DNA from 2 places in the Streptomyces sp. NPDC031479 genome. Region 1 is predicted to be linked to the other one. Evidence: predicted binding sites of a transcription regulator. Region 1 holds the regulator's gene; the other holds the start of a gene.
What was found. The regulator HspR, encoded in region 1, represses chaperone genes until heat shock. The targets are predictions, from matches to a motif close to TTGAGNNNNNNNNNCTCAA.

Region 1 (3,401 bases):
CGCCGGACGTCACGGAGGACACCTGCGTGGCGATCCTCCAGCCCGGGTACCGGATCGGCGAGCGTACGATCCGTCCCGCGCGGGTCGCGGTGGCCGAGCCCCAGCCGGGGGCGGCACCCGCCGCCAAGTCCGAGTCCGCGGAGGGCGACGAGCCGTCCGACAAGGACACGGATGCCCCCGAAAAGGGCTGACGCACCACATGTAGGGATCCGAGAGGAGGGCCACCGGGGATGAGCACGAAGGACTTCGTCGAGAAGGACTACTACAAGGTCCTCGGTGTCCCGAAGGACGCCACCGAGGCCGAGATCAAGAAGGCGTACCGGAAGCTCGCGCGCGAGTTCCACCCGGACGCCAACAAGGGCGACGCCTCGGCCGAGGAGCGCTTCAAGGAGATCTCCGAGGCGAACGACATCCTCGGTGACGCCAAGAAGCGCAAGGAGTACGACGAGGCCCGCGCGCTGTTCGGCAACGGTGGCTTCCGCCCCGGTCCGGGCGGCGGCGGTGGCTCCTTCAACTTCGACCTGGGCGACCTCTTCGGGGGCGCCCAGGGCGGCGGAGCGGGAGGGGCAGGCGGCTTCGGCGGCGGCCTCGGCGACGTCTTCGGCGGCCTGTTCAACCGCGGCTCCGGCCCGGGTGCGGGGACCCGCACCCAGCCGCGCCGCGGCCAGGACATCGAGTCCGAGGTGACGCTCTCCTTCACGGAGGCGGTGGACGGCGCGACCGTCCCGCTGCGGATGTCCTCGCAGGCCCCCTGCAAGGCCTGCTCCGGCACCGGCGACAAGAACGGCACCCCCCGGGTGTGCCCGACCTGCGTCGGCACCGGTCAGGTGTCGCGGGGCAGCGGCGGCGGCTTCTCGCTGACCGATCCCTGCGCGGACTGCAAGGGCCGCGGCCTGATCGCGGAGACCCCCTGCGACGTCTGCAAGGGCAGCGGGCGTGCCCGCAGCTCGCGGACCATGCAGGTCCGGATCCCGGCGGGCGTCTCCGACGGCCAGCGGATCCGGCTGCGCGGCAAGGGCGCTCCGGGCGAGCGCGGCGGCCCCGCGGGCGACCTCTACGTGGTGGTGCACGTGGACGGCCATCCAGTGTTCGGCCGCAAGGGCGACAACCTCACGGTGACGGTCCCGGTGACCTTCACGGAGGCCGCCCTGGGCGCCGACATCAAGGTGCCCACGCTGAACGGGCCGGCGGTCACGCTGAAACTCCCCCCGGGCACCCCCGGCGGACGTACGATGCGGGCCCGCGGCAAGGGCGCGGTCCGCAAGGACGGCACCCGCGGCGACCTGCTCGTCACGGTGGAGGTGGCGGTTCCGACGGAGCTGTCCGACAAGGCCCGCGAGGCCCTGGAGATGTACCGCGACGCGACGGGTTCCGAGGACCCGCGCGCCCTGCTGTTCGAGTCCGCGAAGGGAGCATGACATGGACGGCCACCGACGACAGCCCCGTTTCGGCAACGGTGCGTACCAGCTCACCGATGAGACCCCGGTCTACGTGATCTCGGTGGCCGCCCAGCTCTCGGGCCTGCATCCGCAGACCCTGCGGCAGTACGACCGGCTCGGTCTGGTCTCCCCGGACCGGACGGCCGGCCGCGGCCGGCGCTACTCCGCCCGGGACATCGAACTGCTCCGCACGGTGCAGCAGCTGTCCCAGGACGAGGGCATCAACCTCGCGGGCATCAAGCGGATCATCGAACTGGAGAACCAGGTGGCCGCGCTCCAGCAGCGCGTCGCCGAGCTGTCCACCGCCGTGGACGGGGCGGCCGCCGCCCTCCAGGCCCGTGAGGCCCAGGTGCACGCCTCGTACCGGCGCGACCTGGTCCCGTACCAGCCGCCGCAGCCGGGCAGCGCCCTGGTCGTCTGGCGCCCCAAGCGCCCGATGGACTGACCTCCCGCCGTACGCGTACGCAGGCCCCGCCCGGGATTCCCGGGCGGGGCCCGCGCGTACCGGCGGCCGTGCGCGGGCCCCGCGGACCCTGTGCGCCCGCGTGCGCCTGCCGACGCCGTGCGCCCCTGCCGGCCCCGTGCGCCCCCGCTGGCCCCGTGCGGCCGTGCGCGCCCCTGTGCGGCCCTCTCAGGCCTCCGGAAGGTCCGGGGGGCCCTCGGTGTGCAGGATCCCCGACTGGGCGATCAGGAAGCCGAGCTGGGCCCTGCTGCCGCTGCCCAGGGCGGTGGCCAGCCGGGCGATGTGCGCCCGGCAGGTCCGGACGTTCATTCCGAGCCGGCGCGCGATGGCCTCGTCCACGTGTCCCTCGACCAGCAGCTGGGCGATGGACCGCTGGACGCCCGAGATCCCGTCGGGCGTGTGCGTGTAGGTGATCTCGTCGTTGAGCGGGACGGCGCGCCGCCACAGCTGCTCGAAGACCTTGATCAGGTACTCGACGAGCCCGGGGTGGCGCAGCTCCAGCGCCACCCGGCGGTCATCGCTGACCGGGATGAAGGCCACGGTCCGGTCGAAGATGATCAGCCGTTCGATCAGCTCCTCCAGCGTGCGGATCTCCACCTTGCCCGCGGAGATCCGGTCCACGTAGGCGAGCGTGCCCTGGCTGTGCCGCGCGGTGTGCTGGTACAGCGTCCTTATGCTGATGCCGCGGTCGATCAGCGGAGCGTCCCGTTCCAGGGCCTGGGTGAGGGCCAGGGAGGGCCGGGCGCCGCCCGGCTGGACGGTGAGCACCTCCGTATGACATTCGGCCGTCGCCAGGTCCAGCGCCGCGTTGATCCGTTCGAATCCTTCCAGCACGGTGATGGCGTGCGTGTCCGCGGGGCTCTGCGCGCTGATGGCGAGGAACGGCTCGAAAGCATCGGTGAGATCTACAGCGGTGCGACGGCGGTCCTGGATCTCGCGTTCAATCGGATGCAGCCGTTGCGCCAGTGCAACGGATGGGGGAACCGGACGGAGCTGGTTGGCGTCATCGGGGTCGGGCTGCAGGAGGGCGAATTCAAGCAGGCAGGGAGCCTGTTTGACCTCGCTCCGCGCGATCCGGCCGGTGCTGAGCGCCGCCGCGTACAGCCGCGTTCCCTCGGGGCACAGGGCCGTGACGGAGTGGGGATGTGTCGGGTTTGTCGCACTATTGGGCAAATCTCCACCCCCCAGGGTCCTGAACATGCAAGAACATGATGCATCGTCCCTGTGGCATTGACGTGCCTGAATGAGCCATCGTCTGTCAGGCGGGGGAGAGGATTCCATCAAGTGAGGACGAAGCCGACCATGTATAAGAGAATGCTTCGCTCGGCGCTTGCCGTTGGTTTCTCCGCTGTTGCGGTGTTTGGGACAGTCAGTGCTGTCGGGAGTGGCGTGGGGAGCGCTCTGGCCGGCGACACGGGCTGGACCACCAGCGGCGCGATAGCCAAGTCGGACACGGGGTGGACCGCCACCCCCGCCGGCTTCGACACGGGTTGGACCGC
Region 2 (3,401 bases), on a different contig from region 1:
CGTCTACGACGGCGCCGGGATCTACTCCAGCGCCCGCGCCTGGTGGATGCTGCGCGCCATGGGCTTCACCCGCGCCGCCGTCCTCGACGGGGGCCTGCCCGCCTGGACCGCCGCCGGCCTGCCCGTCGAGGACGCCCCGGCGGCGTACGGGGGCCCGCGCGGCTCCTTCACCGCCCGGCCGCGCCCCGGGCTGCTGGTCGACGCCGCCACGGTCTCGGCGGCGCTGGCCGATCCGGCGGCCGCCGTCCTGGACGCCCGCACCCGGGAGCGCTTCGAGGGCACCGCCCCCGAACCCCGGCCCGGGCTGCGGGGCGGTCACATGCCGGGCGCGGTCAGCCTGCCGTTCGGGGAACTGCAGGGGCCGGACGGGCGGATGCGGACGACGGAGGAGCTGCGTACGGTGTTCGCCACCGTGGCGGGCGACCGCGAACGCCTCTGCTTCAGCTGCGGTTCGGGGGTGACGGCCTGCGTCCTCGCCCTCGGCGCGACCCTGGCCGGCCGCGAGGACGGGCTGGCGGTGTACGACGGCTCCTGGAGCGAATGGGGCCTCCCCTCCCCGGACCGCCCGGTGACCTCCGGCCCCTGACCGCCCGGAGCCGGGGGATAACCCCACCCCGGCTCCGGGTACCGGCCCCAGGGCCCGGCGGCCCCGGGGCCGCGAGACTGGGCGGCATGCCAGCCCACACCGCGTCAGCCCGCCCCGGCCGGAAGGCCTTCGGCGTCGTCACCGTCGCCGCGTTCCTCCTCGCCGGCTGCTCCCTGCCCGGCGGCACGTCCAGGAGCCTCACCGCCGACGCCACCGTGAACGAGGCCGTCACGGCGGTCGAGGTGACGGACGCGCGCCGCGGTTCCATCGAGGTCACCCCCGGCACCGGCCCGGGGGTGAGCGTCCACCGGACCGTGCACTACCGCGGCGACCGGACCCCCGAGCCCGGTCAGCGGGTCTCCGACGGCGTGCTGACCTTCACCGCGGGCTGCGCGGACTCCTGTTACGTCGACTACCGCCTGGAGGTGCCCGCCTCCGCGAAGGTCCGCCTCGACAACAGCAGCGGCCGCATCACCGTGGCGGGGGTCGCGGCCGCCGAGGTCACCTCCGACTCCGGGGACGTGCGCGCCGAGCGGATCTCCGGCCCGCTGAGGATCCGTACCGCGTCGGGCGACATCGAGGCCACCGCCCTGCGCGCCCCCGACACCGAGATCCGCTCGGTCTCCGGTGACGCCACCGTCGGCTTCGCCGCGCCCCCGGCCTCCCTGTCGGTCACCACCACCTCGGGGGAGGTCCGGGCCCGGCTGCCCGAGGCCCCGTACGAGGTGACGGCCTCCACGACCTCCGGCGACCGTGACGTCACCCTGGCCTCCACCCCCGCCGCACCCTCCCGGCTGTCCTTCCGCACCACCTCGGGGGACCTCCACGTCTCCGGCTGACGCGGACCCTCCGGCCGTCCCGGGACGGCCGGGACCTCCCGTGTTCAGCGGGAGGGGTCGGGGGGCGCCCCGACGCGGCGCTGGTTGCTCGTGCCGCAGGCCAGGCAGACGATCCAGTCCCGCATCCCGCCGTCCTCGTGCCGCCACGGGACTCCGGCGACGTTCCCCTCGAACCCGCAGAACACGCACACCTCCTCGTCCCCCTCCAGCCGCCGCATCGGCCGGAGCGGGCCGTCCTGCGGGTGCCGGACGGCCAGCCAGTCGCAGCCGGGGCAGTTCCACCACTCCTCGTCGCTCCGCGGCCGCGGCGCGCCGCCACCCCACAGGCCCCTGCGCCGCAGGACCTCGAACGACGCCAGCTCCCGCCCGCAGCGCGGGCATTCGGGGACGGTCATGGCCGCCCTCCCTTCTTCGTCCGGTCTTCTCGGGTGGAGAACTCGCAGCTCACAGCAGCCCCGGGGGCCTCCGCGCAGGTGTTCGCCCCCGGCGAACGGAAGTTGGGGAACATCCCGGGGCGCAGGTGCATTGAGTCGGCATAGCTCAACTTCACTGCCGGAGGGAAGATCATGGCTTCGACGTCCGTAACGCTCACCCTGCCCGTGCTGCCGCTCGACGACGAGGTCGTGCTGCCCGGAATGGTCGTTCCGCTGGACCTGTCCGACGCCGAGGTGCGCGGAGCCGTGGAGGCGGCGCAGGCGGCGGCCGGGAGCGGGAAACCCCGGGTGCTGCTCGTTCCCCGGGTCGACGGCAAGTACACCGGCACCGGTGTGCTGGGGACCGTCGAGCAGGTCGGAAGGCTCTCCGACGGGGACCCCGGCGCGCTGATCCGCGGGCGGGGGCGCGTCAGGATCGGGGCCGGCACGACCGGGCCCGGGGCCGCGCTCTGGGTGGAGGGCGAGACCGTCGACGAGAAGGTGCCCGACCCGCTGCCGGGGGCCGTCGCCGAGCTCGTCAAGGAGTACAAGGCCCTCGCCACCAGCTGGCTCAAGAAGCGCGGCGCCTGGCAGGTCGTGGACCGGGTCCAGCAGATCGAGGGGGTCTCGGCGCTCGCCGACAACTCCGGTTACTCGCCCTTCCTGAGCACCGCCCAGAAGGTGGAACTGCTGGAGACCGCCGACCCCGTCGCCCGCCTCAGGCTCGCCGTCAAGGCGCTCGGGGACCACCTCGCCGAGCAGGACGTCGCCGAGTCCATCGCCAAGGACGTCCAGGACGGCGTCGACAAGCAGCAGCGCGAGTTCCTCCTGCGCCGCCAGCTCGAAGCCGTCCGCAAGGAGCTGCGCGAGCTGAACGGGGAGCAGGAGGGCGAGGAGTCCGACGACTACCGCGCCCGCGTCGAGGCGGCCGACCTCCCCGAGAAGGTCCGCGAGGCCGCCCTCAAGGAGGTCGAGAAGCTCGAACGCGCCAGCGACCAGAGCCCGGAGGGCTCCTGGATCCGCACCTGGCTGGACACCGTCCTCGAACTGCCCTGGAACGAGCGGACCGAGGACCGGTACGACATCCGGGGCGCCCGCGCCGTCCTCGACGCCGAGCACGCCGGACTCGGCGACGTGAAGGACCGCATCACCGAGTACCTCGCCGTCCGCAAGCGGCGCGGCGAGCGCGGCATGGGCGTCATCGGCGGCCGGCGCGGCGGGGCCGTGCTCGCGCTCGTCGGCCCGCCCGGCGTCGGCAAGACCTCCCTCGGCGAGAGCGTGGCCCACGCCATGGGCCGCAAGTTCGTCCGCGTCGCCCTCGGCGGCGTCCGCGACGAGGCGGAGGTGCGCGGCCACCGCCGTACCTACGTCGGCGCCCTGCCAGGCCGCATCGTCCGCGCGATCAAGGAAGCCGGGTCCATGAACCCGGTCGTCCTCCTCGACGAGATCGACAAGGTGGGCTCCGACTTCCGCGGGGATCCGGCCGCCGCCCTCCTGGAGGTCCTGGACCCGGCGCAGAACCACACCTTCCGGGACCACTACCTGGAAGTGGAGCTGGACCTG

Region 2: lon (endopeptidase La) is a predicted target of HspR. The motif match lies at 1,951-1,969, and genes of this name have one in related genera.

The regions. Positions count from the first base shown of each region.
Region 1 covers NZ_JBVIKC010000001.1:362,212-365,612, forward strand. The annotation lists gene grpE (nucleotide exchange factor GrpE) at 1-191, shown strand, start outside; gene dnaJ (molecular chaperone DnaJ) at 231-1,418, shown strand; gene ACZ5D2_RS01780 (heat shock protein transcriptional repressor HspR) at 1,420-1,884, shown strand; gene ACZ5D2_RS01785 (helix-turn-helix domain-containing protein) at 2,071-3,102, opposite strand; gene ACZ5D2_RS01790 (hypothetical protein) at 3,292-3,401, shown strand, end outside.
Region 2 covers NZ_JBVIKC010000003.1:186,208-189,608, reverse strand. The annotation lists gene ACZ5D2_RS05810 (sulfurtransferase) at 1-586, shown strand, start outside; gene ACZ5D2_RS05805 (DUF4097 family beta strand repeat-containing protein) at 673-1,425, shown strand; gene ACZ5D2_RS05800 (hypothetical protein) at 1,470-1,820, opposite strand; gene lon (endopeptidase La) at 1,992-3,401, shown strand, end outside.